Regions from separate parts of the Variovorax sp. GW821-FHT09D07 genome, predicted to be linked through region 1. Evidence: predicted binding sites of a transcription regulator. Region 1 holds the regulator's gene; each other region holds the start of a gene.
What was found. The regulator LexA, encoded in region 1, represses DNA repair genes until DNA is damaged. The targets are predictions, from matches to a motif close to ACTGTATNNNNATACAGT.
Positions count from the first base shown of each region.

Region 2: recA (recombinase RecA) is a predicted target of LexA. The motif match lies at 2,776-2,793, and genes of this name have one in related genera.
Region 3: AC07OX_RS10385 (PA0069 family radical SAM protein) is a predicted target of LexA. The motif match lies at 1,200-1,217, and genes of this name have one in related genera.

Region 1 is NZ_JBWKOY010000005.1:156,478-166,466, reverse strand. Features, by position in the region: gene AC07OX_RS19530 (acyl-CoA dehydrogenase family protein) at 1-956, opposite strand, end outside; gene AC07OX_RS19525 (phosphotransferase) at 991-2,097, opposite strand; gene AC07OX_RS19520 (Crp/Fnr family transcriptional regulator) at 2,108-2,827, opposite strand; gene AC07OX_RS19515 (oxepin-CoA hydrolase, alternative type) at 2,888-3,667, opposite strand; gene AC07OX_RS19510 (3-hydroxyacyl-CoA dehydrogenase) at 3,679-5,199, opposite strand; gene AC07OX_RS19505 (MFS transporter) at 5,333-6,493, opposite strand; gene AC07OX_RS19500 (D-2-hydroxyacid dehydrogenase family protein) at 6,498-7,505, opposite strand; gene AC07OX_RS19495 (hypothetical protein) at 7,664-8,044, opposite strand; gene lexA (transcriptional repressor LexA) at 8,189-8,872, opposite strand; gene AC07OX_RS19485 (asparaginase) at 8,946-9,932, shown strand; gene adk (adenylate kinase) at 9,963-9,989, opposite strand, start outside.
Region 2 is NZ_JBWKOY010000003.1:365,889-375,877, reverse strand. Features, by position in the region: gene AC07OX_RS13190 (sensor histidine kinase) at 1-353, opposite strand, end outside; gene AC07OX_RS13185 (hypothetical protein) at 496-1,461, shown strand; gene AC07OX_RS13180 (response regulator transcription factor) at 1,488-2,162, opposite strand; gene AC07OX_RS13175 (MarR family winged helix-turn-helix transcriptional regulator) at 2,225-2,710, opposite strand; gene recA (recombinase RecA) at 2,857-3,966, shown strand; gene recX (recombination regulator RecX) at 4,026-4,499, shown strand; gene AC07OX_RS13160 (SRPBCC family protein) at 4,513-4,911, shown strand; gene yiaA (inner membrane protein YiaA) at 4,924-5,364, opposite strand; gene AC07OX_RS13150 (hypothetical protein) at 5,479-6,201, shown strand; gene AC07OX_RS13145 (bestrophin family protein) at 6,335-7,291, shown strand; gene scpC (succinyl-CoA:acetate CoA-transferase ScpC) at 7,351-8,850, shown strand; gene argC (N-acetyl-gamma-glutamyl-phosphate reductase) at 8,909-9,832, opposite strand.
Region 3 is NZ_JBWKOY010000002.1:878,348-888,336, reverse strand. Features, by position in the region: gene AC07OX_RS10385 (PA0069 family radical SAM protein) at 67-1,161, opposite strand; gene AC07OX_RS10380 (GbsR/MarR family transcriptional regulator) at 1,296-1,898, shown strand; gene AC07OX_RS10375 (thiol-disulfide oxidoreductase DCC family protein) at 1,968-2,399, shown strand; gene AC07OX_RS10370 (SAM-dependent methyltransferase) at 2,451-3,392, shown strand; gene AC07OX_RS10365 (SRPBCC family protein) at 3,424-4,464, shown strand; gene AC07OX_RS10360 (DUF4166 domain-containing protein) at 4,461-5,078, shown strand; gene AC07OX_RS10355 (DOPA 4,5-dioxygenase family protein) at 5,086-5,433, shown strand; gene AC07OX_RS10350 (phosphoribosyltransferase) at 5,430-6,062, opposite strand; gene AC07OX_RS10345 (Rieske 2Fe-2S domain-containing protein) at 6,146-7,480, opposite strand; gene AC07OX_RS10340 (Bug family tripartite tricarboxylate transporter substrate binding protein) at 7,514-8,497, opposite strand; gene AC07OX_RS10335 (helix-turn-helix domain-containing protein) at 8,613-9,440, shown strand; gene AC07OX_RS10330 (glutathione S-transferase) at 9,451-9,989, opposite strand, start outside.

The DNA.
Region 1 (9,989 bases):
TCGATCTTGCAGCGCGCTTCGGCGATGCGTTCCTGCGTGACGGTCTGCGAGGCGACGGTCTTGCCGAAGGCCACGCGCGACGAGGCGCGCTTGCACATCAGCTCGAGCGCGCGCTCGGCCAGGCCGATCAGGCGCATGCAGTGGTGGATGCGTCCGGGGCCAAGGCGACCCTGGGCGATCTCGAAGCCGCGGCCTTCGCCCAGCAGGATGTTGCCCACGGGCACGCGCACGTTCTCGAAGTACATCTCGACGTGGCCGTGCGGCGCGTCGTCGTAGCCCATCACGTTCAGCGGGCGCACGATGCGGATGCCCTTGGCATCGGCCGGCACGATGACCATGCTCTGCTGCGAGTGCTTGGGCGCTTCGGGATCGGTCTTGCCCATGGTGACGAACACGGCGCAGCGCGGATCGGCGGCACCGGAGATCCACCACTTGTGGCCGTTGATGACGTACTCGTCGCCCTGGCGCTCGATGCGCGTGGCGATGTTGGTGGCATCGCTGGAGGCGACGTCGGGTTCGGTCATCGCGAAGGCCGAGCGGATCTGGCCTTCGAGCAGCGGCTTGAGCCAGCGCGCCTTGATCTCTTCCGAGCCGTAGCGGGCGATGGTTTCCATGTTGCCGGTGTCGGGCGCCGAGCAGTTGAAGGCTTCGGAGGCCCATGGCACCCGGCCCATGATCTCGGCCAGCGGGGCGTATTCCTGATTGGTCAGGCCCGCACCCTCATAGCCCGAGGCCGAGGCGCTGTCGACTGGCAGGAACAGGTTCCACAGGCCTTGTGCCTTGGCCTTGGCCTTGAGCTTCTCGACGGTCTGCAGGGCGCTCCAGCGCTTGCCGGCGACCGTGTTGGCGGCCAGTTCGGCGCTGTACTCGGCTTCGGCCGGGTAGATGTGGTCTTCCATGAAGGCGAGAACGCGCTTCTGAAGCTCCTTGGTTTTGGCCGAATATTCGAAATCCATGCTGTCTCCTGGTGGGGTTAAGGGGGAGGGCTGGCTATGCCTTTTGGGCAAATTGCCAGGCCATCTCGGCCATCGGCCGTGCGCCACGGGCGGACGCCACGGCTTGCTCGCTCGATGCGGTACCGGCTTCGACGCGTTTCGCAATGCCCTGCAGGATGGCGGCCATGCGAAACAGGTTGTAGGCCTGGTAGAAATTCCAGTCGGGCGCCAGCGCCTCGGGCGTGCTGATGCGCGTGCGCTCGCAATAGCGGGCGATGTATTCGCTCTCGGTGGGAATGCCCAGCGCAGCCACGTCCACGCCGCCGATGCCGCGGCCGGTGGTGGGGGGCATGTGCCACGACATGCAGTGGTAGCTGAAGTCGGCCAGCGGGTGGCCCAGCGTGGAGAGTTCCCAGTCGAGCACCGCGATGATGCGCGGCTCGGTGGCGTGGAACATCACGTTGTCCAGGCGGTAGTCGCCATGCACGATCGAGACCTTGCTTTCGTCGCGTGCGCTCGCCGGCATGTGGGCGGGCAGCCAGTCGATCAGGCGCTCCATGGCTTCGATGGGCTGCGACAGTTCGCCGGCGCCGTCGGCCGAGGCCTTGTACTGCTTGCTCCAGCGGCCGATCTGGCGCTCGAAGTAGTTGCCGGGCTTGCCGTAGTCGCCCAGGCCGCGGGCGGCGAAGTCGACAGTGTGCAGCGCCGCGATGACGCGGTTCATCTCGTCGTAGTAGGCGGCGCGTTCGGCGTTGCTGAAGCCGGGCAGCGACTGGTCCCACAGCACGCGGCCCTGCATGAACTCCATGATGTAGAAGGCGCGCCCGATGATGGACTCGTCTTCGCACAGGCAGTACATGCGCGGCACGGGCACGTCGGTGCCCTGCAGGCCGCGCATCACCTTGTATTCGCGCTCGACCGCATGGGCCGAAGGCAGCAGCTTGGCGACCGGGCCGGGCTTGGCGCGCATCACGTAGCTCTGCGTGGGCGTGACGAGCTTGTAGGTCGGGTTCGACTGACCGCCCTTGAACATCTCGACCGTCAGCGGACCCTGGAAGCCCTCGAGGTTCTTTTCGAGCCAGGCCGCAAGCGCGTCCACGTCGAAGGTGTGCTGTTGGGACACCGCGCGGGTGCCGATGAAACTGGAGAAGTCCTGGCTCATGTCGATTCTTTTAGTTGTCTGCTACGGAGATTTGCATCAGCGCCGAGCGGTCCAGCACGACCAGTCCGGCCGGCTCGATCCGGATGGTGCCCTCGCGCTCCATCGTCTTGAGTTCCTGGTTGACCCGCTGGCGCGAGGCGCCGAGCAGCTGCGCGAGTTCTTCCTGCGCCAGTTGCAGGCCGATGCGCGTCTGGCTGCCGTCGTCCAGGCTGGGCACGCCGTAGCTGCGCACCAGATGAATGAGCTGCTTGGCCAGGCGTGCGCGCAAGGGCAGGGTGTTGAGGTCTTCCACCAGCCCGAACAGCGTGCGGATGCGGCGTGCCTGCAGCCGCATCAGCGCTTCGTACAGTTCGACGTGCGTGGCCAGAATCTTCTGGAAGTCGGCCCGCGCCACGCACAGCACGGTGGTGTCGCCGTGCGAGTACGTGTCGTGCGTGCGCCGTTCCCCGTCGAACATCGCCACGTCGCCGAACCAGATGCCCGGTTCGACGTAGGTCAGCGTCACCTGCTTGCCCGACACCGCGGTCGAGCTCACGCGCAATGCCCCCTTGGCACAGGCGATCCAGTGCTCGGGCGGGTCGCCGCGCGCGGCGAGCAGGTCGCCGTCCTTGTAGCGTTTGACAAAGGCGCATCGGAGGATGTCGTGCCGTAGTGATGGAGATAGGGAAGAAAACCAGCGACCACTGTTGATCGCTTCACGTTCTTCGATGGTAAGAATGGGGTCGTCCATGGTCTGTCCTCTCGGCGACTGAAAAGCTGTGGGGTGTCTCGGGAGCGACGCCGTGAGGCGTCACTCGTAGCGAGGCGGTGTCTTGTCGAGGAACGCGGCGATGCCGATGCCCGCGTTCGCGTGGTGCAGGTTGCGCACGAAATGATCGCGCTCCTGCGATAGCTGCGACGCCAGTGTGGCGCCGCGCGCGTCGCTCAGCAGCTCCTTGATGCTGGCCAGCGAATTCGGTGCGCGCGCGTTCAGGCGCGTGGCCAGGGCCATCGCGCCCGCCAGCGCCTGCCCGCTGTCGGTGAGCTCGTTGACGAGGCCGAAGGCATGCAGGCGCGCGGCCTCGATGCGCTCGCCGTTCATCAGCCATTCGCTCGCCAGCTGGCGCGGCAGCGCCTGCCCGAGGTGCCAGCTGAGGCCGCCGTCGGGCGACAGCGCCACGTTGCTGTACGAGGCGGCGAACACGGCGTCGCGCGCGGCCACGACGAAGTCGCAGGCCAGCGCGAGCGAGAAGCCGGCGCCGGCCGCCGCGCCCTCGACGGCCGCGATGACCGGCTTGGGGAAGGTGCGGATCGAGTCGATCCAGTTGTGCAGGCCTTCGATGCTCTCGGCCTGCACCGAGCGGTCGAGCTGGCGGTTGGCCAGCAGCCGCTGCAGCGAGCCACCGGCGCAGAACCAGGCGCCTTCGCCCACGATGACGACGCTGCGGATCTCGTCGCTGCTCTCGGCGCCGTTCAGCGCCTCGATGCCGGCGGCATAGATCTCGGGGCCCAGCGCATTGCGCTGGGTCGGGTTGACGATGGTCAGCACCATGGTGCTGCCTTCGCTGGTGCTCTTGAGTTCGGCGGTCATGGTGTGCGTGCTTATTCTTCTTCGTGCAGCAGGCTCAGGCCCAGCGCGCCGCGGCGGCGCAGCCACGGGCTCGGGCGATAGCGCGGGTCGCCGTACACGGTCTGCAGGTTGAACAGCACTTCGAGCATGTTGGTCGGCCCGTAGAGGTTGCCCATGGCGAGCGGGCCGCGCGGATAGCCCAGGCCCAGCTGCACGGCGGTCTCGAGGTCGGCCGGCGTGCACACGCGCTGCTGGCACATGTCGGCGGCGATGTTGACGATGGCGCCGATCACGCGCTGCGTGACGAAGCCGCCGCTGTCGCGGATCACGCTCACGGCCTTGCCGTCGCGCGCGAAGAGGGCGTGCGCGGCGTCGCGCACGTCGCGGCGCGTGGCCGGGTTGGTGGCGAGCACGCGGCGCTTGGTGGCGGCGTCGTCGACCAGCATGTCGATGCCGACGGTGCGCGTGGCGTCCAACCGCTCGACCGCCGCGACCGTCGTCACGTCGAAGCCCAGCGGCGCGACCAGGATGATCGACTGCGGTGCGGGAGCGCTGCCGCTGTCGATCTGCGCACCCAGCGTGTTCACCAGGCGCAGCAGCTCGGCGCGGCGCGCGGCGCGCGGCGACACCCAGACCGCGGGCGTGCCTTCGATCACCGGCGCCGGCGCCTCGGGCGTCTGCTGCATCACGCCGTTGTCGTAGCGGTAGAAGCCTTCGCCGGTCTTGCGGCCGAGTGCGCCAGCGGCCAGGCGCTGCGCGGTGATCACGCTGGGACGGAAGCGCGGCTCTTCGAAGTACTGGTGGTAGATCGATTCCATCACCGGGTGCGACACGTCGAGCGCCGTGAGGTCGAGCAGCTCGAACGGGCCGAGGCGAAAGCCGGCCTGGTCCTTCAGGATGCGGTCGATGGTGGCGAAGTCGGCCACGCCTTCGCCGACGATGCGCAGCGCCTCGGTGCCGTAGCCGCGGCCCGCGTGGTTGACGATGAAGCCGGGCGTGTCCTGCGCCTGCACGGCGCTGTGGCCCATCTGCGTGGCATAGCCGGCCAGCTTCTGGCAGACCTCGGGCGAGGTCTTGAAGCCCGCCACCACCTCGACCACCTTCATCAGCGGCACGGGGTTGAAGAAGTGGAAGCCCGCGAAGCGCGCGGGGTGCTGCAGGCCCGCCGCGATGGCGGTGACCGACAGCGACGAGGTGTTGGTGACCAGCGTGGCCGTGGGCGCGACCACGTCCTCGAGCTCGCGAAACAGCGTGCGCTTGACCTCGAGGTTCTCGACCACGGCCTCGACCACGAGGTCGCAGCCTGCGAGCGCCTGCATGCCGTCGACCGCCTTCACGCGCGCCGCGTAGGCGTCGCGCGTGGGGGCGTCGATCTTGCCCTTCTCGTGCAGCTTGTTCCATTGGGCGGCGAGGGCTTCGCGGCCGCGCTCGGCGGCACCGGCGAAGCTGTCGAGCAGCAGCACTTCGCTGCCGGCCTGGGCGGCGATCTGCGCGATGCCGCGCCCCATGGCGCCGGCGCCGATCACGCCGATTCGGGGGTAGTTCACTGTCATGGGATCAAGGTTCTCATGGGTTGGTGGGTGTCCGGGGCGGCCGCGTCGGCGCGGGTGCGCGACACGGACGAAAGCTCCGATTTTGCAATCTCGCGGGAGACCCGCGCCCCGGGTGTTACGCGGGGCATCGGAATCAGGCCGGGCGGCGGCTGCGGTCGATGGCGATGCTCAGGCCCATGGCCAGCAGCATCAGTGCAAAACCGACCCGGCTCATCCACTCGGTGGCGTCGTTCGCCAGCAGCCAGCCGCCCAGCGCCGCGCCCAGGGCCTGGCCGATGTAGATGCCCGAGCTGTTGAGCGCCACCGAGCCCGGCGCCAGGGCGGGCGCCAGCCCCACGAGGCGCGCCTGCTGCGAGGAGTTGGTGGCAAAGCAGCCCAGACCCCAGGGCACGAGCACCACCGCGAGCCACGCCAGCGTGCTGGCCAGCGGCCACAGCAGCAGGCTCAGCGCGATCAGCCCGGTCGTCAACAGCACCATGCGCCCGGCGCCGACGCGATCGATGTAGCGGCTCACCACCATGTTGCCCAACAGGCCGAAGGCGCCGAACAGCGCCCACATCAGGCTCAGCGTGTTGGCGTCGGCGCCGAAGCCCTGCTTGAGCAGCGGGCCGAAATAGCTGAACAGCACGAACTGGCCGACGCCCTGCAGGGCCGTGACCGACACGATGCCCATCAGCACCGGGCTGCGCAGCACCCGCGACCAGGCGGCGGCCGTGAGCGCGGCGGGCCGGATGCCGCTGGGCAGTGTGAGCCAGACCGAGGCCGCGCTCACCACGCTGAGCGCCGCGATGGCCATGAAGGCCATGCGCCAGCCCAGGTGGCCACCGATCAGCGCGCCGATCGGCAGGCCCAGCACCGAGGCCACCGACCAGCCGAGAAAGACGAAGGTGACGGCGCGCCCGCGCTGCTCGGGCGCCACCAGCATGCCGGCGCAGGCCGCGGCCTGGGGCGTGAAGATGGCGGGCGCGATCACCGTCAGCATGCGCACCGGCAGCAGCGCGCCGAAGCTGGGCACGAGCGCCGCAACCACGTGCCACGCGGCGTACCAGAGCAGGGTGAGGGCCAGCAGCTTGCGGCGGTCCCAGCCAGCGACGGCGGCGGCCAGCAGCGGGGCGCCCAGGCACATCACGAAGGCGGCCGCGCTGATCAGCTGACCCGCTGTGGCGACCTGGATGGCCAGCGAGGCGCTGATTTCATTGAGGGTGCCCGGCACGACCATCACGCCCGTGCCGATCACGAAATTGCCGGCCAGCAGCGCCCAGAGCGCGCCTCGCTGCGGCGCGGGCCGGCTCATGCGTTCACCGCCGGACCTGCAGCGCGCCGGGATTCACGATGTTCGTGGGGTTGCCCTTGATGAAGCTCACGACGTTGTCGAACGCCTGGCCGAAGTAGCTTTCGTAGCTTTCCTGCTCGACATAGCCGATGTGCGGCGTGCAGATGCAGTTTTCGAGGCGCAGCAGCGCATGGCCCTGCAGCGGCGGTTCGCTCTCGAACACGTCGATGGCCGCCAGCCCGGGGCGCCCGCGGTTGAGCGCGGCCAGCAGGGCATCGGCTTCCACCAGCTCGGCGCGCGAAGTGTTGACGAACAGCGCCGTCGGCTTCATGCGCGAGAGGTCTTCGAGCTTGACGAGGCCCTGGGTGTCCTCGTTGAGCCGCAGGTGCACCGACAGCACGTCGGCGGCCGCAAAGAATTCGTGGCGGTTCTGTGCCACCTGGAAGCCGTCGGAGCGCGCCTTGGCGCAGCTGGCCTCGCGGCCCCAGATCACGACCTGCATGCCGAAGGCCTGCCCGTAGCGGGCCACCAGCTGGCCGATGCGGCCGTAGCCCCAGATGCACAGCGTCTTGCCCTTGAGCACCGAGCCCACGCCGAAATTCGGCGGCATCGATGCCGACTTGAGGCCCGACTGCTGCCAGGCCCCGTGCTTGAGGTTGCTGATGTACTGCGGCAGGCGGCGCATGGCCGCCATGATCAGCGCCCAGGTGAGTTCGGCGGGCGCCTGCGGCGAGCCCGAGCCCTCGGCCACCGCCACACCGCGTTCGGTACAGGCCGTGACGTCGATGTGGCCGCCGACGCGACCGGTCTGGGAAATCAGCTTGAGCTTGGGCAGCTTCTCGATGAGCTGGCGGGAGATCTGGCTGCGCTCGCGGATGAGCACGATGACGTCCGCATCCTTGAGGCGAACCGACAGTTGGCCGATGCCCTTGACCGTGTTGGTGTAGACCTTGGCGGCGTAAGCGTCCAGCTTGGCAGCGCACTGCAGCTTGCGCACGGCGTCCTGGTAGTCGTCGAGGATCACAATGTTCATGGCATGCCATTGTGCCTCGCAGCATCGGCACGTCGCACGTGTGAACGTTTGGATACCCCGCGCCAGATGGCGCCCGGGAGGCCTGTTTCAGACCGTTAGGGGTGAATCCGTCGTGCGCGTGCGGGGTGCGCAGGCACGACGGGCTCGTTCGCACCTTCTCAGTGCAGGTGGCTGGGGCGGGGTGCGCCGCTGCCGGCTTCTGCGGCTTCCAGTGCGGCGAGCCGGTCGAGTTCGGCGCACACGTCGGCCATGCGGCCGGAAATCACGACCCGGTTGGCGCAGCCGCGCTGCGAGCCTTGGCGGTCGACCACGCGGACCACGCGCAGCGGACGGGCGGGCGTGGCGGCGGACGGTGACGCGGCCGGCGCCGGGCTGCCAGCGGTGCGCGCCGTGCAGGCCGGGCGAATGGCCACGTAGCGCAGGCCAGCGGCAGCGTCGCCGCTCTCACCGTGCGACGGGCGGCGGGCGGGCATCCAGCGGGTGGCCAGCGATTGCAGGGGCGACCAGAGGTCGGCGATGGCGAGGAGGGCGATTCCCATGTGAACTCCAAAAAAGTATGAGGTTGAACACAGGCAGGATTTCTTGAATCGGCCACGACAGGGTGATGGCGACTTCGCGCCATACGCCCGCCACCTGTCGCGGCCGGATGAGGTGCTGCTGCGTGTGGGCAGCAGGCCCGGGGCCTACATCAGCATCGTGTTGCGGATGAGGCCGACCGCGAGGCCTTCGATCTCGAAGGGCTCGCCGGGCTGGACGATGATGGTCGGGTAGTCGGGGTTCTCGGCGTGCAGTTCGATCACCTGCTTGTTGCGCTTCAGGCGCTTCACGGTGACTTCTTCGCCCAGGCGTGCCACCACGATCTGGCCGTTGCGCGCTTCCTTCGTGGCCTGCACGGCAAGCAGGTCGCCGTCCATGATGCCGGCGTCGCGCATCGACATGCCGCGCACCTTGAGCAGGTAGTCGGGCTGGCGCTGGAAGAGCGTGTTCTCGACGTAGTAGGTCTGGTCGACGTGCTCTTGCGCAAGGATGGGCGAACCCGCCGCCACGCGGCCGATGAGCGGCAGCGCGAGCTGGGCCATGCCGGGCAGCGAGAGCGAGAACTGGTTGCCTTCGCGGTGGCGCGTTTCGTGGAGCGAGCGCAGCGCATCGCCCTTGAGGCGGATGCCACGCGAAGTGCCGCTGACGAGTTCGATGACGCCCTTGCGGGCCAGGGCCTGCAGGTGCTCCTCGGCGGCGTTGGCCGACTTGAAGCCCAGCTCGTTGGCGATTTCGGCGCGCGTGGGCGGCGCACCGGTGCGTGCGATGGCGCCCTGGATCAGGTCCAGGATCTGCTGCTGGCGGGCGGTAAGCTTCACTGCGAACTGCATAGTGGTTTCCTTGCGGCACTGGCTAGATATCCAGTACCTGTATTTTTAACCAGTTTTCAAAAGTTGACAAGCCATGACTCATTCCTCTTCGTCCGAGACGCGCCGCGTGGTCGTGCTGGGCACCGGCGGCACCATTGCCGGCAAGGCCGCCAGCAGCGGCGACAACATCGGCTACACCGCCGGACAGGTGGGCGTGGCGGACCTGCTGGGCGGCATCGAGGCGCCGGCCGGCGTGACGCTGGTGGCGGAGCAGGTCGCGCAGCTCGACAGTAAGGACATGGACGCCGACACCTGGCGCCAGCTGGCCGCGCGCTGCGCGCACTGGCTGGCGAAGCCTGATGTGGCCGGCATCGTGGTCACCCACGGCACCGACACGCTGGAAGAGACCGCCTTCTTCCTGCACGCCGTGCTCTCGCCGGCCAAGCCGGTGGTGCTGACCTGCGCGATGCGCCCGGCCACGGCCCTGTCGCCTGACGGTCCGCAGAATGTCCGCGACGCACTCGCTGTGGCCTCGACGCCCGGCGCACGGGGCGTGACGGTGGTGTGTGCGGGCACGATCCACAGCGGCCTCGATGTGCAGAAGGTGCACACCTACCGCCTTGATGCCTTCGCGTCGGGCGACGCGGGGCCGGTCGGCTATGTGGAAGAGGGCGAGGTGCGGCGCGTGCGTGCGTGGCCGCAGGGCGCGCCGTTCGATGCGGCGCGGCTGGAGGCGGTATCGAAGCCGTGGCCCCGCGTCGAGATCGTCATGAGCCACGCGGGCGCGAGCGGTGCGATCGTGGAGGCGTTGCTGCTCCCGTCGGCTGAGCCCTTGCGCGGGCTGGTCGTGGCCACGACTGGCAACGGCACCGTGCACCATGCACTGGAAGCCGCGGCGTTGAAGGCGCAGGACGGCGGTGTCTCCGTGCTGCGCGCCACGCGCTGTGCGAACGGACGCATCCTGCCGAAACCCGGTGACGGGCTGCGGGATGCGGGCGCACTCACGCCGGTGAAGGCGCGGGTTGCGCTGGTGCTGGAACTCTTGGGAGTGGCCGCCCTCCCGGAATCGGAGGGCGGCTAGGAGAAAGAGGCTGACGAATCAGCCTCTGAATCAGCTGTTCAGTGCGGCAAGCGCGCG
Region 2 (9,989 bases), on a different contig from region 1:
TTGGTGCCGGGCGGGTCGTCCACGTTGGGCTGCGGCAGGTCGCGCTCGCCGTGCAGCAGCGTGCCGTGGCCGTCGAGCAATTGGTAGTAGATGTGGCCGGCGTCGTCGGCACGCAGGATCTCGCGCGCCGATTGCGACAGCACGAAGTGCGTCTGCCCCTGCTTCACCGTGACCAGCTCGGCCAGCACCTTCACGTTGTGCTCCAGCGCGCGGTCGAAGGGTGCGTTGGCGATGCCCTGCGCCACCAGCCACGTCACGCCGATGCTCACCGGCACGAGCAGCAGCAGCGGCGTGAGCATCCAGTCGAGGATCTCGCCGAACAGGGAGCGCTGGGCGCGCTGGAAGAGCTTCAAGGGAGTTCCTGGCAAGACGAAAGAACGCGGGCGAGCGTGAACTAGTACTGCGATTCGCAGGTGTGACGTTTCATTGACAAGGTGTGACTGGTTGTAGCCTTGACGTGCAGTTTCTGCAATTCAAAAACATCAGGGAGAAATCATGAAGCAAAAGACCGTGGGCGGCTGCCCCAAGCCGCTCTGGATGGCCGCGACCGTGTTGGCCGCCAGCGTGGGTGTGACTGCATGCGGCGGTGGAGGTGGCGGAGGCGGCGGTGGCATGCCGATGCTGCCGATCGCACCGGTTCCGGCGCCCGCCCCTGCGCCCTCCCCGGCCCCGGCGCCCGCGCCCGCACCGGCCGAGAACCGCGCCGCCGTGCCGGGCTCCGAGCCGTCGCCCTCGCTGAGCGCGCCGCAGTCCGGCTCCACCGCCGCGGTGGGCAATGACAGCGAAGGCATCTACGCGGGCGTGCGAGGCATTGCCTTCGTCGGCACCAACGGTTCGTTGGCGGGCAGCTTCCTCGGGGGCACGATGTGGGGTTCGCTGAAGGTCACGGGGCTCGACTGGTCGTTCAACCCGGACACCGAGTTGTATGTTCCGCCCAACGCATATCCGGTGACGGGCTCGGGCACCTTCGCGCCGAAGAAGTCGGTGGATGGCACCTACGCCTACGACAACCGCAGGCCGTCCGATGTCGGCCCGCTGGCCTACACGATCGAGAACGCGCTGGCGGTGTCGCAGGCGAGCATGACCGGCACGTGGTCCAACACCGACAGCAGCCCGAGCCTGGGCGTGACGGTGCAGGTCGACGGCCAGGGCGTGTTCACCGGTAGCACGAGCGGCGTGCAGATCGGCCAGTGCACGCTCTCGGGTACTGTCGCCCTGGCGCAGCCCGGCTCGGCCAAGAACATGTACAGCCTCACGCTGAAGGCCGTGAATACCGCCACGGCCAGCACCAACGACTGCAAGCTCACCCCCGCCGCCACCGGCAGCTATGCCGGGCCGGCCATCATCGGGCTGGTGCCGGCGGGCGTGTACGACAGCAACGGCTACTTCCGCAGCCTCATGTTCCTGATCCGTTCGAACACCGGCGCCACGCTGCTCGTCAACCTGCGCAAGCAGCCCTGACGGCATTTCGCGCGGGCGGGGCACGCTCAACCGGGAATCTTCTCGAGGCAGTAGCCTAGCCCGCGCACCGTCGCGATGCGCACCGGTCCCTTCTCGATCTTCTTGCGCAGGCGGTGGATGTAGACCTCGATGGCGTTGATGCTCACCTCTTCGCCCCATTCGCACAGCCGGTCCACCAGCTGGTCCTTGCTGACCAGCCGGCCGGCGCGCTGCAGCAGCACCTCGAGCAGGCCCAGTTCGCGCGCCGACAGCTCGATCATCTTGCCGTCGATGGTCGCCACGCGGCCGGCCTGGTCGTAGACCAGCGGGCCGTGGCGGATCGCGTTGCTGGTGGCGCCCATGCCGCGCCGCGTGAGGGCGCGCACGCGCGCCTCGAGCTCCTGCAGGCTGAAGGGCTTGGCCATGTAGTCGTCGGCGCCGTGGTCCAGGCCCTTGACGCGCTCTTCCACGCTGTCGGCCGCCGTGAGCACCAGCACCGGCAGCTGCGAGCCGCGTGCGCGCAGGCGCTTGAGGATCTCGATGCCGTGCAGGCTGGGTAGCCCGAGGTCGAGGATCAGCAGGTCGAACTCGCTGTGGGTCATGAGCGCGGTGTCGGCCTGCGAGCCGTTGGCCACATGATCGACCGCCGCGCCCGAGGTGCGCAGGCTGCGCAGCAGGGCATCGGCCAGCACCTGGTCGTCTTCGGCAATCAGTATTCGCATGAGCCACCTCCGGCGGATTCAGGCGCCATGCCGGCGCAGTTCACATTTGTCTCAACGCGAGTCTAGCCCGCTGTATAGGCTTCGAGTCCGATGGTTACCACGGTGGCGATCTCGTCGCCCACGCTGGCGCGGAACTCGCGCTCGGTCTGCGTCACGGCGCGGCGGAAGGCGTCGAGCCAGGCCAGCCCGTCGGCCGTGAACAGCACGCGCCGCGCGCGCGCGTCGAGCGGATCGGGCCCGCGCGTGACCAGCCCCCAGGCCTCGCACTGGTCGACCAGCGTGCCCATGGCCTGCTTGGTCATGCCGGCGCGCTCGGCCAGCTCGGTCAGGCGCGAACCCTCGCGCGCCAGGTGCCGCGTGATGTGGATGTGCGCCGCGCTCACCTGCGCGCGCGCCGCGAGGTTGGACAGCGCCAGCGGCACGTCGATGTCGTGCGCCATGAGCGCCAGCACACGCTCGTCGAAGCGGCGCATCGCATGGCCCAGCAGGCGGCCCAGGTGGGTCTGGCGCCAGGCGTCGGGATCGGTGGGAAAGGCGGGGTCGGCCATGGCCTCAGATGGTAAGGCAAACTGACTTTAAAGTGGGTTTGCGAAACGCCATGAGCCCCTACACTACTGTTCAAGCATCCAGCCTGTGGTTAAAAGCAGATGGATGAATCCCGACACAAACCGTTGATATTCAAGGAGATTTCCACATGGACGCAGTCGTCAAGGGCGCAAGCATCTCGGTCGCCAACAGTGAAAAGGCCAAGGCCCTGCAGGCCGCGCTGGCCCAGATCGAAAAGCAGTTCGGCAAGGGCACGATCATGCGCCTGGGCGAAGGCGAGGCGCTGGAAGACATCCAGGTGGTCTCCACCGGCTCGCTGGGCCTGGACATCGCGCTGGGCGTCGGCGGCCTGCCCCGTGGCCGCGTCGTTGAAATCTACGGCCCGGAATCCTCGGGCAAGACCACGCTCACGCTGCAGGTGATCGCCTCCATGCAGAAGCAGGCCGGCACCTGCGCCTTCGTCGACGCCGAGCATGCGCTCGACGTGCAGTACGCCCAGAAGCTCGGCGTGAACCTGTCCGACCTGCTGATCAGCCAGCCCGACACCGGCGAGCAGGCACTCGAAATCGTCGACTCGCTGGTGCGCTCGGGCGCCGTCGACCTGATCGTGGTCGACTCGGTCGCCGCGCTCACGCCCAAGGCCGAAATCGAAGGCGAAATGGGCGACTCGCTGCCCGGCCTGCAGGCCCGCCTGATGAGCCAGGCGCTGCGCAAGCTCACGGCCACGATCAAGAAGACCAACTGCATGGTCATCTTCATCAACCAGATCCGCATGAAGATCGGCGTGATGTTCGGCTCGCCCGAAACCACCACCGGCGGCAATGCGCTGAAGTTCTACGCCTCGGTGCGCCTGGACATCCGCCGCATCGGCACCATCAAGAAGGGCGACGAAGCCATCGGCAACGAAACCAAGGTGAAGGTGGTGAAGAACAAGGTCAGCCCGCCGTTCAAGACGGCCGAGTTCGACATCCTGTTCGGCGAAGGCATCAGCCGCGAGGGCGAGATCATCGACATGGGCGTGAACGCCAAGATCATCGACAAGTCGGGTGCCTGGTACGCCTACAACGGCGAGAAGATCGGCCAGGGCCGTGACAACGCCCGCGAGTTCCTGCGCGAGAACCCCGACCTGTCGCGCGAAATCGAGAACAAGGTGCGCGAGTCGCTGGGCATTCCGCTGCTCGCGGCCGACGCCGGCTCCGAACCCGAGAAGGCCGAGAAGCCCGCCAAGGCATCGAAGGCCGACAAGGCTGCGGAGTAAGTGAGACGGAGCGGCCTTCGCGTGTTGCGTGGGCCGCCTGAGCGACCCACCACCCCCGAATGGCCTTCAGTGCCCCCTCCCTCAAAGGCCGCGCCCTGCGCCTCCTGAGCCAGCGCGAGCATTCGCGCGCGGAGCTGGAGCGCAAGCTGGCCAAGCACGAGGAAGAGCCCGGCACGCTGGCGAAGGCGCTCGACGAGCTGGCCGCCAAGGATTTCATCAGCGAGCCGCGCGTCGTCGCCTCGGTGCTGCACCAGCGCGCCGCCCGTTCGGGCGCGCTGCGCGTGAAGCAGGAACTGCAGGCCAAGGGCATCGCGCCCGAAGCCATCGCGCAGGCGGTGGCTGGCTTGCAGGAGACCGAAGTCGAGCGCGCCACGGCCCTGTGGCGCCGCCGCTTCGACGCGCCGCCCGCCGATGCGAAGGAGCGCGCGAAACAGATGCGATTCCTGATGGCGCGCGGTTTCTCGGGCGCCGTCGTGTCCAAGGTGCTCAGGAGCGACTTCGATGACCCAAGCGACGACCCCAACGGCGAATGAAGGCGACGCGGCCTTGTCCCGCGTCATCACGCAGCGCGTGCAGTGCGAATGGCGCGACGCCTATGCGCTCGCGTCCGATCCGAAGCGGCTGCTCGACTGGGCCAGCGGCCTCGCGAAGAGTGCGCTGGTGCCGCACGGCGACCACTGGATCGTGCGCACGCCCGAAAGCGGCGAGGCCCGCATGCGCTTTGCGGCGCCCAACGACCTGGGCGTGCTCGACCACTGGGTGGCGCCCGAAGGCGTGCCCGAGGTCTACCTGCCGTTTCGCGTGATCGGCGTGGCGCCCGGCGTGTGCGAGCTGCAGTTCACGCTGCTGCGCCAGCCGCACATGGACGATGCGGCCTTTGCGCGCGACGCCGGATGGATCGCGCGCGACCTGCAGGCCCTGCGCCGCCTGCTCGAGGCGGGCTGAGCCCGGCCTGGCTTACTCGGTGGCCGTGACGTCGTCGGCCAGCGGGTTCTCGGCCTTGTACGCGGCGATGTCGCGCACGTTCTTCTGCACCGCCACCGCGCCGAACAGGCTCAGCAGGAAGGCCATGGCGTAGAAGCCCTTCTCGCTCGCGGCCAGCGAGGCGTTGAACAGGCCCACGGCCAGCAGGCCCACCGACAGCAGCAGCGAGACCCAGCACAGGCCGAAGTAGATGCCGGTGACCGAGATGCCCTCGAGCCGGTCGCGCACCGTCTTTTGCAGCGACACGGCCGAGAACAGGCCGTACATGAGGATGGTGAAGTAGTAGCCCTTCTCGTTGAGCTGCATCGCGGCATTCCACAGCCCGAGCAGGTACACGATGGCGCCGATGATCAGCGCGGCCCAGGATGCGGCGACGAATGCGCCGGTCGGTTTCTGAAACTTGACGGTTCCCATGACGATCCTCCTCGTTGTTGTGTCGCGCGATTATGGTGCGGGAAGGCGGTGGCATGATCGCCAGCGACCGGCCTCCCAGGAGGCGGCTTTCCAGAAAAACCGGAGGAACCCTTCATGTCGTCGCCACCCGCCCACCCGCAGTCCCTCGTTCGCACCGGCGCCAAGGCCGGCTTCGCCTTCGCCGGCTCGGCCATCAAGGGCGCGCTGATCGGCCTGTTCCTCGGCGGCGGCGTGTTCTTCTACTACCTGAGCCAGCTGCAGGGTCCGGGCATCCCGGCGGCGCGGGCCGGTGGCGCGGGCGCCATCCTGGCGCTGCTCATGTCGCCGCCGCTGCTGGTGGCCGTGCTGCTGTCGCTGTTCGTCGGCGTGTACTTCCTGCTCGGCGTGCAGCGGGGCCGCGCCCGCGCGATGCAGCACCTGGTCGCGGCGCGCGGCGAGGCCGTGTCGCAGCGGCTGGGCGACGCCATCGCGGGCCGCATCGAAGCCATGCCGCGCACCCACGGCGGCTTGCAGCGCGTGGCCGACTGGCTCTCGCCCGACGCCCTGTGCCAGCAGCTCGCGCCGGTGCTCGGCGAAGGCCGGGCCGTGCGCGCGGTGGTCGGCTTCGTGCTGGGCCGCCTGCCCCTGAGCGACATGCTGGCCGAGTGGCAGCAGGAGCGTGCCGCGCACGGTGCGACGACGCCGGCGACGGGCGAAGACCCCGCCTTGCGCGCCCTGCTCACGCGCCGCATCCACGAGGTGCTGCAGGAGATGTCGACGCCCTCGCGCAAGCTCTTCTACATCGCGCTGGTGGCGCAGGCCGTCCTCTTGGGCATAGGGCTGTGGCTCGTGCGCTGAGCCCGACCGTCTTCGTCGGTCTTGGGGCGGCCCGCCGCCCTCGCGCTGACGCCTCGGCGACAATCAGCGCCCGCGCGGGCCTTGCGGTGTGCGCGGCCTCCATGCCTGCCTGTCTCCCCTGCCCCCCGCTTTCATGATCGTCCGGAAACGCCCGTCCGGGCTCAAGCTGTTTCTGTCCTGGCGGGGCTCCGTCCTGCCGCGCATCGCTGCGGCGCTGACGCTCAACGTGATCGTGGCCATCGTCGTCACGGTGCTGCACGGGCGCTTCGGCTCCATCAAGATTCCGCTGGGCACCGTGCCCTTCGCGCTGCTCGGCCTGCCGCTGGCGATCTTCCTGGGCTTTCGCAACACCGCGGCCTACGACCGCTTCTGGGAGGCGCGCAAGCTCTGGGGCGAGGTGATCCTGCGTTCGCGCAACCTGGCGCGCCAGTGCCAGAGCCTCATCGAGGGCGATGCGCCGGTGAACGCCAGCGCCAGCGCCGACACCGTCCGCCGCCTGGACGACCTGCGCGTGCGCATGACCTTGCGCGCCGCGGCCTTCGCCCATGCGCTGCGCCACCAGCTGCGCGGCACCGACGCCGCCAGCGACACCAAGCCCTTCCTGCGCGAGGCGGAGTGGCAGGGCCTGACGCAGGTCGCCAACCGGCCGCATGCGCTGCTGATGCACATGGGCGCCGACCTGCGCGAGGCGCTGCGCGCGCGGCGCATCGACCCGGCCCTGGCGGCGGGTGTCGACGGCACGCTGTCGGCGCTGAGCGCGGCGGCCGCGTCGTGCGAGCGCATCCTCAGCACGCCCATTCCCTTCTCGTACACGCTGCTGCTGCACCGCACGGCGTACCTGTACTGCTACCTGCTGCCCTTCGGGCTGGTGGACTCGGTCGGGTTCATGACGCCGGTGGTGGTGCTGATCGTGGCCTACACCTTCTTCGGCCTGGACGCGCTCGGCGACGAGATCGAGGAGCCCTTCGGCACCGAGTCGAACGACCTGCCGCTCGAGGCCCTGTGCCGCACGCTCGAGATCGACCTGTGCCAGTCGGTGGGCGCCCCGGCGCCGGCGCCGCTGGTGCCGGTCGACTACTTCCTGCGCTGACACCCGCCGCGCGCGCGGTGCCGGCTTCCCCCTTCCCGAAAGAAAGACGCTTTCCCTCCATGTCGCACGAAGACCGCATCCGCCTGCCCGCCCTGCGCAGCAAGATCACCACCGCGGAGGCCGCCGCCGAATGGATTCGCGACGGCATGGTGGTCGGCATGAGCGGGTTCACGCGCGCCGGCGACGCCAAGGCCGTGCCGCTGGCACTCGCAGCCCGCGCACGCCGCGAGCCGATGAAGATCACGCTGATGACCGGCGCCTCGCTCGGCGGCGACGTGGACCGCCAGCTGACCGAGGCCGGCGCCATCAGCCGGCGCATGCCGTTCCAGGTCGACACCGTGCTGCGCCAGGCGATCAACCGCGGCGAGGTGATGTTCATCGACCACCACCTGTCGGAAACGGTCGAGATGCTGCGCACGCGGCAGATTCCGCCGATCGACATCGCGATCATCGAGGCCGTGGCCATCACCGAGACCGGCGCGCTCGTGCCGAGCACCTCGATCGGCAACAGCGCGAGCTTCGCGATCCTGGCCGACAAGGTGATCGTCGAGATCAACACCTCGCAGTCGACCGCGCTCGAAGGGCTGCACGACATCTTCATTCCCAAGCACCGCCCGCAGCGCGAGCCGATGCCGCTGGTGGCGCCGCACGACCGCATCGGCACCAGCGCCATCGAGATCCCGCCCGAGAAGATCCTGGGCATCGTCATCACCGACAAGGCCGACAGCACCTCCACCGTGCTGCCGGCGGACGCCGAGACCGCGGCCATCGCGGCGCACCTGGTGGCCTTCTTCGAGCGCGAGGTGGCGCAGGGCCGGCTCACCGAGCGGCTGCTGCCGCTGCAGGCCGGCATCGGCACGGTCGCCAACGCGGTGATGTCGGGGCTGGGCGCCGGGCCGTTCGAGCACCTCACGATGTACTCGGAGGTGCTGCAGGACTCGACCTTCGACCTGTTCGACGCCGGCAAGCTGGACTTCGCCTCGGGCTCGTCGATCACGCTGTCGCCCGCGAAGGCGCGGCAGGTGTTCGGCGACCTGGAGCGCTACAAGGACCGGCTGGTGCTGCGGCCGCAGGAGGTGAGCAACCACCCGGAGATCATCCGGCGCCTGGGCATCATTGCGCTGAACACGGCGCTGGAGGCCGACATCTACGGCAACGTCAATTCGACCCACGTGCTGGGCACGCACATGATGAACGGCATCGGCGGCTCGGGCGACTTCGCGCGCAACGCCTACCTGTCGATCTTCGCGACCAAGTCGGTCGCCAAGCAGGGCGCGGTGTCGAGCATCGTGCCGATGGTGTCGCACGTGGACCATGCGCCGCAGGACGTCGACATCCTGGTCACCGAGGTGGGCCTGGCCGACCTGCGCGGGCTGGCGCCGCGCGAACGGGCGGCGGCGATCATCGCGAACTGCGCGGCCGAGCCGTACCGCGCGATGCTGCAGGACTACCACGCGCGCGCCGTCGCGACCTGCGGCGGCCACACGCCGCACCGGCTGGAAGAGGCTTTCTCGTGGCACGTGCGCTACCGCGACACGGGCACGATGCGGGCCGACTGAAAGCAAAAAAGGCCGGTCCTTGCGGGCCGGCCTTTCTCTTATCAGTGCTTGACGTGGCTCAGAGCGCCAGCATCAGCTTGAGGTTCTGCACCGCGGCGCCGCTGGCGCCCTTGCCCAGGTTGTCCAGGCGCGCGATCACCACGGCGTGGCGGTGGTCCTCGTTCGGGAACACGCGGATTTCCAGCTGGTTGGTGTCGTTGAGCGCCAGCGCGTCGAGCTTGCCGTTCTCGGTCGGCGGCAGCACCTTCACGAACTGCTCGGGCGTGTTGCTCCGGGCGTAGTGCGCGGCCAGGGCGTCCTGCAGGTCGCCGGCCTTGGGCTTGCCGGGCAGCAGGTCGAGGTGCAGCGGCAGCTGGACCAGCATGCCCTGCTTGAAGTTGCCCACCGACGGAATGAAGACCGGGCGGCGCGTGAGGCCGGTGTAGGTCATGATTTCGGGGATGTGCTTGTGCTTCAGGCCCAGCGCGTAGGTCTCGAACAGCGGCGCCTTGCCGGCCTCGTAGTCCTCGATCATCGTGCGGCCGCCGCCGGAGTAGCCGCTCACCGAAGGCAGCGACACGGGGAAGTCGGCCGGCAGCAGGCCCGCGTCGACCAGCGGGCGCACCATGGCGATGGCGCCGGTGGCGTAGCAGCCGGGGTTGCCGACGCGGTCGGCCTGGGCCACGGCCTGCCAGTGGCCTTCGACGAGCTCGGGGAAGCCGAAGACCCAGCCCGGCGCGATGCGGTGGGCGGTCGAGGCGTCGATGATCTTGGGCTTCTTGCCCGGGAGCTGGTCGATCAGCGCGACCGACTCGCGTGCCGCGTCGTCGTGCAGGCACAGCACCACGAGGTCGACGCCGGCCATGAGCTCGCGCTTGGCGGCCACGTCCTTGCGCAACTCGGGCGCGATGCTCACGAGCTCGATCTGCGGCATCGTTTGCAGCCGCTCGCGAATTTGCAGGCCGGTGGTGCCGGCTTCGCCGTCGATGAAAACCTTGGCCATATCGGAGTATGCGTAGGGTGGCTAGAAGAAAGTACGTATTGACCGCAACCGCGCATCAAGTATTGGTGCGGCGCACCATGATACAGTCCGCGGTTGTTCGCCGCCCCCAGCCGTCAGGCTGCCGTCGCCCGCGAACAACAGAGCAGAAACAACAGTC
Region 3 (9,989 bases), on a different contig from region 1:
CGGCCCTACCGACCGCCCTCGTCAGCCGCAGCGGTCCGGGCCGGGGCGCGTCAGCGTTGCTCGCACTCAGAACAGGCTGCCCTGCCCTTGCGCGCCGGGCGGGCGGAACGCGCTGGTGTCCAGCGCGATCCGCTCGCGGTTGAAGCCCAGCCGGTGCGTCGCCTTCTGGAAGCGCTGGTGGATCAGGTCGGCCCACAGGCCGGCGCCCTTCATGCGCGTGGCGAAGTCGGCGTCGTAGTCCTTGCCGCCGCGCATCTCGTGGATGCGCGCCATCACGCGATCGGCGCGCTGTGGGTAGTGCAGCTCGAGCCATTCCTTGAAGAGCGGCGCCACCTCCCACGGCAGCCGCACCACCGTGTAGAAGGCGCTGCGCGCGCCGGCCTCCCAGGCGGCTTCGAGCACCTGCTCCATGTCTTCGGTGATGAACGGAATCTGCGGCGCCACGCTCACGCCCACCGGCACGCCGGCCTCGGCCAGGGTGCGGATGGTGCGCAGCCGCCGGTGCGGTGCGGCAGCGCGCGGCTCGAGCTTGCGCGCCAGTTCGCCGTCGAGCGTGGTGATCGTGACGTACACGGCCGCGAGCCGGTCGGCGGCCATGGGCGCGATCAGGTCGAGGTCGCGCTCGACCGCGCTCGACTTGGTGACCAGCGCGAATGGATGCCGCACCTCGCTCAGCAGCTCGATCACGCCGCGCGTGAGCCGCAGCTCGCGCTCGATCGGCTGGTAGCAGTCGGTGGCGGTGCCGATCGCAAGGTTGCTGGGGCGGTAGCCCTTGCGCCCGAGTTCGGCGCGCAGCACCTCGACGAGGTTGCGCTTGGCGATGAGCTTGGTCTCGAAGTCGAGGCCGGGCGACAGGTTCAGGTAGCTGTGCGTGGGCCGCGCAAAGCAGTAGATGCAGCCGTGCTCGCAGCCGCGGTACGGGTTGAGCGAGCGATCGAAGGGGATGTCGGGCGACTCGTTGCTGCTGAGCACCGACTTCACGTCCTCGAAGCGCACCTCGGTGGCCAGCGGCAGCAGCCCGGCGGCCTCGGCTTCGCCGTCTTCCAGCGTGCCCCAGCCGTCGTCGAAGGCGTCGCGTTCGTCTTTGGAGAACCGGTGCGCGAGCCGCGTGGCCGCGCCTCGGCCCTTGATGATGTGGATGGGAACCTGGGCGGCGGGCATGGCGAGTCCTTGGGAGGAAACAGGAAACAAGTCGAATAACTGTTTATTCATACAGTATTTCACTTTTGATCTCGACATGCACAGTTTTTTATTTCTGTCTTGACAGAAATTCAGGAATTCCTAAACTCGACGCCATGGAACTCACCGACATTCAACGCAAGTTCGTCCTGCACTGGGGCGAGATGGGCTCCATGTGGGGCGTGAACCGCACGGTCTCGCAGATCCACGCCCTGCTCTTCGCGCACGGCAAGCCGATGCACGCCGAAGAGCTGTCGGAAACGCTGGGCGTGGCCCGCTCCAACGTCAGCAACAGCCTGAAGGAACTGCAGGCCTGGAACCTCGTGCGCGTCACCCACACGCTGGGCGACCGGCGCGACTACTTCGAGACCAGCGTCGACGTGTGGGAGCTGTTTCGCACCGTGGTGCGCGAGCGCAAGGAGCGCGAGTTCGACCCCACCATCCGCGTGCTGCGCGAGATCGTTTCCAGCCCCGATTTCCAGAAGGAGCCGCCCGATGCGCAGGATCGCATCCGCTCCACCATGGACCTCATGACCAAGCTCGCCACCTGGGCCGACGAAATGCTGCGGCTGTCGCCCGGCACGCTCGACAAGGTGCTCACGCTCGGCGCCAGCGTGCAGAAGTTCGTGCGCGGCGACAGCCCACCGCCACCCGCCCCTCCTGGCGCGGGCAAGGGCGACGACCCCGACGCGCACCACGCCAGCCTGCCCATGATCTGAGAAAGGCCGCGGCCTTTTTTTTGCCTTTTTATTTCTGTTTTGACTGAAATATCGAGAACCAAGAGCACCATGACCCGCTTCGCCCCCGCCACCTACCCGCTCACGGTCTATTTCGACGCCACCTGCCCGCTGTGCACGGCCGAGATGGGCGCCATGCAGGCGCGCGACAGCGCAAAGCGACTGCGCCTGGTCGACTGCTCGCCCATCGGTTTCGCAAACGGCCCGGCGCCGCGCGAGGCGCTGATGCGTTCGCTGCACGCGGTCGATGCCGCAGGCCAACTGCGCGTGGGCGTGGATGCGATCCGCGCCTGCCGCGCCGCGGTGGGCCTGCCGGCCGGCGGCGCGGTGCTCGACCTGCCGGTGGTCGGCCGGCTGGCCGATCGCGCCTACGCGGTGCTGGCCCGCAACCGCTACCGGCTGCCGCGCTGGCTGGTCCTGCGGCTCGCGGGGCACGGTGCGATCGCGCCAGCGACATGCGCCGACGACCACTGCAAGCTCTAGAAAAAACCCACGCTGTCACACCCCACCCGCCCACGTCCGAAGGAGTTTTCGATGCCCGACGTCTTCCAGCCCGACTTCCGCCTGCCCGGCACCGCGCGGCCCGCGCCGCCTGCCGTCGAAGGCCACGTGAGCCGTGAGGACACGCAGGACTATTTCACCGAGGTCGCCGACGACTACCGCGCCTGGAGCCCCAGCTACAACATGCACTTCGGCTTCTGGCGCCTGGGCCTGAACCCGCTGCGGCGCGAGGGCATGCTGATCGAGATGAACCGCACCGTCGGCCGAGCACTGCAACTCGACACCGCCACCCATGCCCCGCGCTGCGTGCTCGACCTGGGCTGCGGCGCCGGCGCCACCTCGCGCACGCTGGTCGGCGACGACCCCGCGCTGCATGCGGTCACGGTGACCAACGTGCCGGTGCAGAACGGCATCGCCGCGCGGCTCGACGCCCGGGCCGGCGTGGCCGACCGCGTCGCGCACGTCGAGGCCGACTACACCCGCACCGGCCTGCCCGCCGCCCAGGCCGACGGCGCCTGGGCGCTCGAAAGCGCCTGCTACGCCGAGGGCACCGCCAAGGCCGACTTCGTGCGCGAGGCCGCGCGGCTGCTCAAGCCCGGCGCGCGGCTGGTGGTGGTCGACGGCTTCCTGCTGCGCCGCCGGCCGGGCCGCCTCGCGGGCTGGCTGCACCGCCTGTGGGCCGACAGCTGGGCCGTGCCCACGCTGGCTGTGCGCGACGACTTCACGGCCGCGCTGCGCGCGCACGGCTTCGAGGACATCGCGTTCACCTCGCTGCGCTGGCGCGTGGCACCGAGCGCGCTGCACATCCCCGTGCTGGCCACCCGCTTCACGCTGGCCGAACTCTGGAAGGCGCGCGGCAGGCTCAGCCCCTGGCGCCGCAAGCACATCGTGGCCAGCTACTGCGCGCTCGCGCTGGGCATGTTCTGGCGCGACTTCGACTACGCCATGGTGACGGCCCGGCGCAGCGCCAGCTGAGACTGCACAAAAAAGAGGAGAAGAGATTTCCATGCGCACCGAGCCCGAAGAAAGCAAACTCGCCGACCTGCCGGCCAACGACGACGTGCCGGCCCCCAAGCCCGTGCGCGGCATGCCCTTCGGCTGGTTCTGGCCCATGTTCGCCGGCGCGGCGCTGGCGCTAGTGCTGCGCCTCGTCTTCAGCGGCGGCCCCGGCGAGCCCTTCTCGGCCATGCTGGGCTCCTTCGTCTACTTCGCGCCCGCGGCGTGCGGCGCGGTCACGGTGTACCTGGCCGAGCGCATCGAGCGGCGCAGCTGGGGCTACTACCTCTGGGCGCCGTGGGTGGCCACCGCGCTGTTCGTGGGCGGCACGCTGATGGTGTTCATCGAAGGCATCATCTGCGCCGCCTTCATCGTGCCGCTGTTCGCGGTGATGGGCAGCGTCGGCGGGCTGGCCATGGGCATCGTGTGCCGCATCACCAACTGGCCCAGGCCCGCGCTGTACAGCGTCGCCCTGGTGCCGCTGCTGCTCGGCGGCATCGAGCCGCAATGGCCCAACCCCGACCAGTTCTCGAACACCTCGCGCACGCTCTTCATCGCGGCGCCGGCCGAGCGTGTGTGGCACGAGCTCAACGCCGCGCGCGACATCCGCCCCAGCGAAGTCGGCGACGCGTGGGCCTACCGCGTCGGCGTGCCGATGCCGGTGTCGGGCGTGACCGTCGACACGCCCGAGGGCCGCGTGCGCCAGGTGCAGTGGCAGAAGAACGTGCACTTCGAAGAGGTCGTCACCGAGTGGCAGCCCGATCGCCTGCTGAAGTGGCGCTTCCGCTTCACGCCCGACTCCTTTCCCGCCGGCGCGCTCGACGACCACGTGATGATCGGCGGCCAGTATTTCGACCTGCGCGACGCCACCTACACCCTGACCCCGCGCGACGGCGGCACCGAGCTGCGCGTCGCGGTGTCGTGGCGGCTGAGCACGCGCTTCAACTGGTATGCGGACCCGGTCATGCAGTTCCTGCTTGGCGACGCCTCCGAGAACATCCTGCGCTTCTACAAGGCGCGCAGCGAAGCCACCCAGGCGGTGGCGGGATGAGCGCGCCACCCGTCTTCCAGCAGGCGCTCGGCCCTGCGTGGGACCGGCTCGGCGACGTGATCCGCCGCCACTACACGATGGCGCCGTTCTCCGACGACTACGTCTGCGTGCGCGGCACGATGAGCGAGGTCTGGCACGCCCCGTGGGCCGCGCTGCTGATGCCCTTCGGCCGGCTGTTCGGCGCGCTCGTTCCCCACCAGGGTACCCAGGTGCCGATCGAGGTGCACTACCGCTGCCACCCCGAGAACGCCCACCTCTACTGGGACCGCGTCTTCCACTTCCCGGGCAGGCCGCCTTTTCATTTCCGTTCGCACATGGAACATGACGCGGCGCAAGGCAGCGAGGTGATCGAATACGTGCGCTTCGGCATCGGCATGCGCCTGGCGGTGAGCGCGGAAGACGGTGCGCTCGTGTTCCGCGACCGGGGCTACATCTGGCGCCTCGCGGGGCTGCGCATTCCGCTGCCGCTGGGCCTTTTTCTCGGCACCGCCTACGTCGAGGAGCGGCCCGACCCGTCCGACCCCGACCACTTCACGATGAAGATGCTGCTGCGCCACCGCTGGTTCGGCGACGTGTTTCGCTACAGCGGACGCTTCCGCCTCGGTTCACAATGAGCCCACCATGCCGCGCCGCCCTGAAAACCTCTACGCCCAGTACCACGCTCACATCTACTTCGCCCCCGCCACGCTGGCGCAGGCGCGCGAGCTCAGCGAGCGCGCCGGCCGTGAGCTGATGGTGGTGGTGGGCCGGGTGCACGAACGCCTGGTCGGCCCGCACCCGCACTGGAGCTGCCAGCTGGCCTTCGACGCCGCCGAGTTCGACGAAGTCATCGGCTGGCTCGAAGCCAACCGCAACGGCCTGGACGTGTTCGTGCACGGCGTGACCGGCGACGACTTCGCGGACCACACGGCGCATGCGATGTGGCTGGGCGAAGAGAGCGCGCTCGATCTGCGGATGTTCCGGCGCTAGGCCTGCGCCAGCAGGGCGCAGACCTCCTCATCTGTCGTCTGCGAGAAGTCCTCATACCAGGCGCCGACCGCGCGAAACACCGTCGGGCATCGCACGCACAGCACGTCGTCGGCTTCGCGCTGCAAGGCCTCGCAGGCCTCGGGCGACGCCACGGGCACGGCGGCGATGACGGTGCCGGCGCCCTGTCGCCGCAGTCCGCGAACCGCAGCACGCATGGTGGCTCCGGTGGCAAGTCCGTCGTCGATCACGAGCACCGTGCGGCCTTGCACCTCGCACGCCGGGCGATCACCGCGATAGACCTGCGTGCGGCGCGCCAACTCGGCGAGTTCAGCACGGACCACGGCATCGATCTCCGAAGGACGCAGGTCCAGCGTGCGCACCAGGTGTTCGTCGATCTCGGGCACGCCGTCGCCCGCGAGCGCGCCGAAGGCGTACTCGGGTTGTTCGGGCAGGCCCAGCTTGCGTACCACCAGCACGTCGAGCGGCAAGCGCAGCGCGCGGGCCACCTCGAAGGCCACCGGCACGCCGCCGCGCGGCAGCGCCAGCACCACGGCGTCCGCAAAACCACCGCGCCGCTGCAACAAGGCAGCGAGCTGGCGGCCGGCCTGTGCGCGATCACGAAACTTCACGGCGTGTGCTCCCGACACGGGATGTTCACACGCGGTTCGCGTCGAGGCGAGCCCCGGCGCAAAGACCCGGATCGCGGCGTGCGTTACGCAGCCTCTTGCGTTTCCGCCTCGGCGTCCGATGTGCCGCCGTGGACCTTGAAGAACTGCGCCCCTTCGACCTTCTGCCCGATGGCCTGCTCATACGCCGCGCGCACATCGTCGGGCTGCCCGGCCTGCCCGAAGAAGTCCTTCAGGTACGGTCCCAGCAGCGGATGCGCAGCCAGTTCCTCGCGCGGCAGGCCGTGCAGCATCTCGTCGCGGCAGGCCGAGGGCAGGAACACGTCGCGGTTCTTCTCGGGGTCGCGGATCAGGCCCTTGGGCTCGTGCGACGGGTCGGACTGCATCGACTCGAGTTCTTCGAAGAAACGCCGGCGCATCATCACGATGCCCTTGTCGCTCTGGCCCAGCTTCTCGCGCGTGCGGTCGGTGACGGTGCCCTGCCCGACCCAGACCACGAAGTCCTGGTTGGCGACGTGGCTGGTGATCCAGCGGCCCGTGGCCGGGTCCTTGATGGGGCCATACCACGAGGGAATGCGTTCCTGCACATAGGGCTCCTGCTCGGTGGGCACGCGGCTGAGCACCCACAGCACGCTCAGCGTGTGGTGGTCGTCGATGGGCACGCGCCATTCGAAGTGGTGGCCCAGGAAGAAGCCGTTGGGCCACAGCGTGACACGGCCGGTGGTCCACATCACGTTGTCTTCGCGCTCACCGCCACGCAGGCGCTTGTAGACGAAGCCGTGCTCGAACTCCTCGAAGGCCAGCTTCAGGTGCGTGGGCACGTAGGGGCCTTCGTCGCCCTGCAGGCGCGTGGTCCAGTTGTTGTGCGTCCACTCGAAGTGCACGGGGTCGATGGAGTTCTCCTGGCACTGGAACCAGTTGCAGGGAATCTCGGCGAACACGGCCTGCGCGAAACCGTTCTTGCAATTGAAGAGTTCCCAGCCGGGCAGCAGCGGCGCGGGCTGCGGGCCCATGTAGGCCCACAGCAGGCCGGCCTTTTCCTGCACGGGGTAGGCCTTGATCTTCGTGTTCTTGCGCATGCGCGCGTCGGGGTCCAGCGTTTCTTCAAAGGGCTGGTGGATGCACTGGCCGCTCGTGTCGTACTGCCAGCCGTGGTAGCTGCAGCGCAGGCCGCACTTCTCCACGTAGCCGTACGACATGTCGGCATTGCGGTGCGGGCAGCGGCGGTCGACGAGGCCGTAGTTGCCGCTCAGGTCCTTGTAGAGCACGAGGTCCTCGCCGAGGATGCGCAGCGGCTTCACGGCCTTGTCGTCGAACTCGCTGGCGCCGGCGATCGGGTGCCAGTAGCGGCGCAGGTAATCGCCCATGGGCTTGCCCGGCCCCACTTCGGTCAGCAGGCGGTTCTTTTCTTCGCTCAACATACATCGTCTCCTTGTCTGCGGGTGTCTGTGTCGTCAGTCGGCGCGGATGCCGAACTCGCGCACCAGCTTGCCGAAGCGCTGGTCGTCGTCGGCGATCTGGCGGGCCAGCACGGCCGGCTCGCCGCCCACGGGCTCGATGCCGAGCGCGGCCATGCGGGCCTGCACGTCGGGCATCTTCAAAATCTCGTTGACGTGGCGGTTGAGCGTCTGCACCACCTCGGCCGGCATCGCCTTCGGGCCGAGCAGGCCCATCCAGGCGCTCACGTCCATGTCGCGGTAGCCCAGCTCCAGGAAGGTGGGCACGTTGGGCATGAGCTTCGTGCGCTGGCGCTCGGCCACGGCCAGCGGCACCAGCTTGCCGGCGGCGATGTGGCCCGCCACCGCGCCGGGCGTGATCCAGCCCACGCTCACGTGGCCGCCCAGCGTGTCGTTGACCACCGGCGCCACGCCGCGGTACGGCGCGTGTGCAATGGCCACGCCGGCGTCCTTGTTGAAGAGCTCGCCCGCAATGTGCATCGGCGAGCCCGCGCCCGGCGTGCCGTAGGTGAAGGCCTTGCCGGCCTTGGCGCCGGCCACGAGCTGCGCCACGGTCTGGATGCCGCTCGTGGGCGCCGTGACCATCAGCACCGGGATGTTGCCAGTCTTGACGATGGGGGTGAAGTCTTTCACCACGTCGTGCGCCACGCCGGGGCCGGCCTTGAGCACGTGTTGCGCGATGGGGAAGGTGCTGGGCGTGAAGAGCAGCGTGTAGCCGTCGGCCGGCGCCTTCGCGACCCAGGCGTTGCCGATCATGCCGCTCGCGCCGGGGCGGTTGTCGACCAGCACCGGCTGGCCCAGGCGCTGCGCGAGCTTCTCGGCGTAGGTGCGCGCGATGGCGTCGGTGTCGCCGCCGGCCGGGTAGGCGACGACGAGGGTGACCGGCTTCGCGGGCCACGATTGCGCCAGCGCCGCTGTCGCGGCGCACAGCAAAAGAATGGCTCCTGCAGCGGCACAGACCATGTTTCGTTGGTGGAACATCTTGCGTTTTCCTTCTTGGTGGGACGACGTGGGGGTGTCGTCGGACTGTAGGAATGGCGCCGCGCGGCCAGAAGATATAGTTTCACTGAGTGAACCTTTTTTCTTCGGAGGCGGCATGTCGGACACCACCGGCGCGCACAGCGTGAAGTCGATCGACGCCCTGCGCCGCGGGCTCGACGTGATGCTGGCGATCCAGCGTTCGTCGGCCGTCACGCTGCAGGAGCTGCACCGGCAGACCGGCCTGTCGAAGGCCACGCTGCTGCGCATCCTGAAGACGCTGCAGCAGGCCGGCTGGGTGGAGCGCAACGAGCTGGAGAAGCGCTACGTGCCCACCTCGGCCACTGGCCAGTCAGGGGCTGCTGCAGCGTGGCGCACGCGGCTCACGGCCCTGGCGGCGTCGCCGCGCGCCACGCTGCAGCGGCTGGTGCCGTGGCCGATCGACCTGGGCGTGCGCGACGGCACGGCGATGCTCATCCTCGACACCGACCGGCCGCGCAACGGCCTGGCGGTGAACTACCGCGCGCTGGGCTTTCGTCCGCCGATGCTGCTGTCGTCGCTCGGGCGTTGCTACCTCGCGTTCTGCCCCGAAGACGAGCGGCGCGAAATCGTTGCCGCACTGGCGCGCTCACCCAACGACTTCGACCGCGGCGCGCGGCGCCCCGACAGCATTCGCCGCATGGTGGCGCATGCGCGCGACCAGGGCTACGCGGCGCGCGACCCCACGTCCACCAGCCTCGATTCGCCCGACCGCTTCGGCGCGGTGTCGGTGCCGGTGCGGCTGGGCGAGCAGGTGGTGGGTTGCCTCAGCTGCGCGTGGCTGCCGTCGGTGAAGAGCGAGCGCGAGATCGTGTCAGCGCACCTGGGCGACCTGCAACAGGCCGCGCAAAGCATCGAACGCCGGCTGCGGCAGGACGGCCTCGGCCTGCCGCCCGCGAGCGCCTGAAGAAGCAGCGTCAGAACTCCGCGTCGAGTTCGTCGATCTCGTCGGGCTCCTGCAGCGCGGCGGCCACCCATTCCTTCATGGCGGGCAGCTCCATCACGCGCTTGCAGTACGCGGCGCACACGCTGTCGAGCGCCACGTCGTAGCTCAGGAAGCGCGTGACCACGGGCGCATACATCGCGTCGGCCATGCCGGGCTGCTTGCCGAAGAGGAACGGGCCGCCGTAGGCCTTCAGGCACTCGCGCCAGATGGCGACGATGCGGTCGATGTCGCCCTGCGCGCGCGACCACACCTTGAAGTTCTTGAAGCGGGCCTTGATGTTCATCGGCAGCGCGCCGCGCATCGAGGCGAAGCCCGAGTGCATCTCGCCGCAGATGGCGCGGCAGTGCGCACGCGCCGCGGCGTCGGCGGGCAGCAGGCCGGCCTTGGGCTTGATCTCGTTCAGGTACTCGCCGATGGCCAGCGTGTCCCACACCTTGATGCCGCCATGCTGCAGCGAAGGCACCAGCATCGACGACGACAGCAGCAGCATCTCGGCCTTCATGGCCGGGT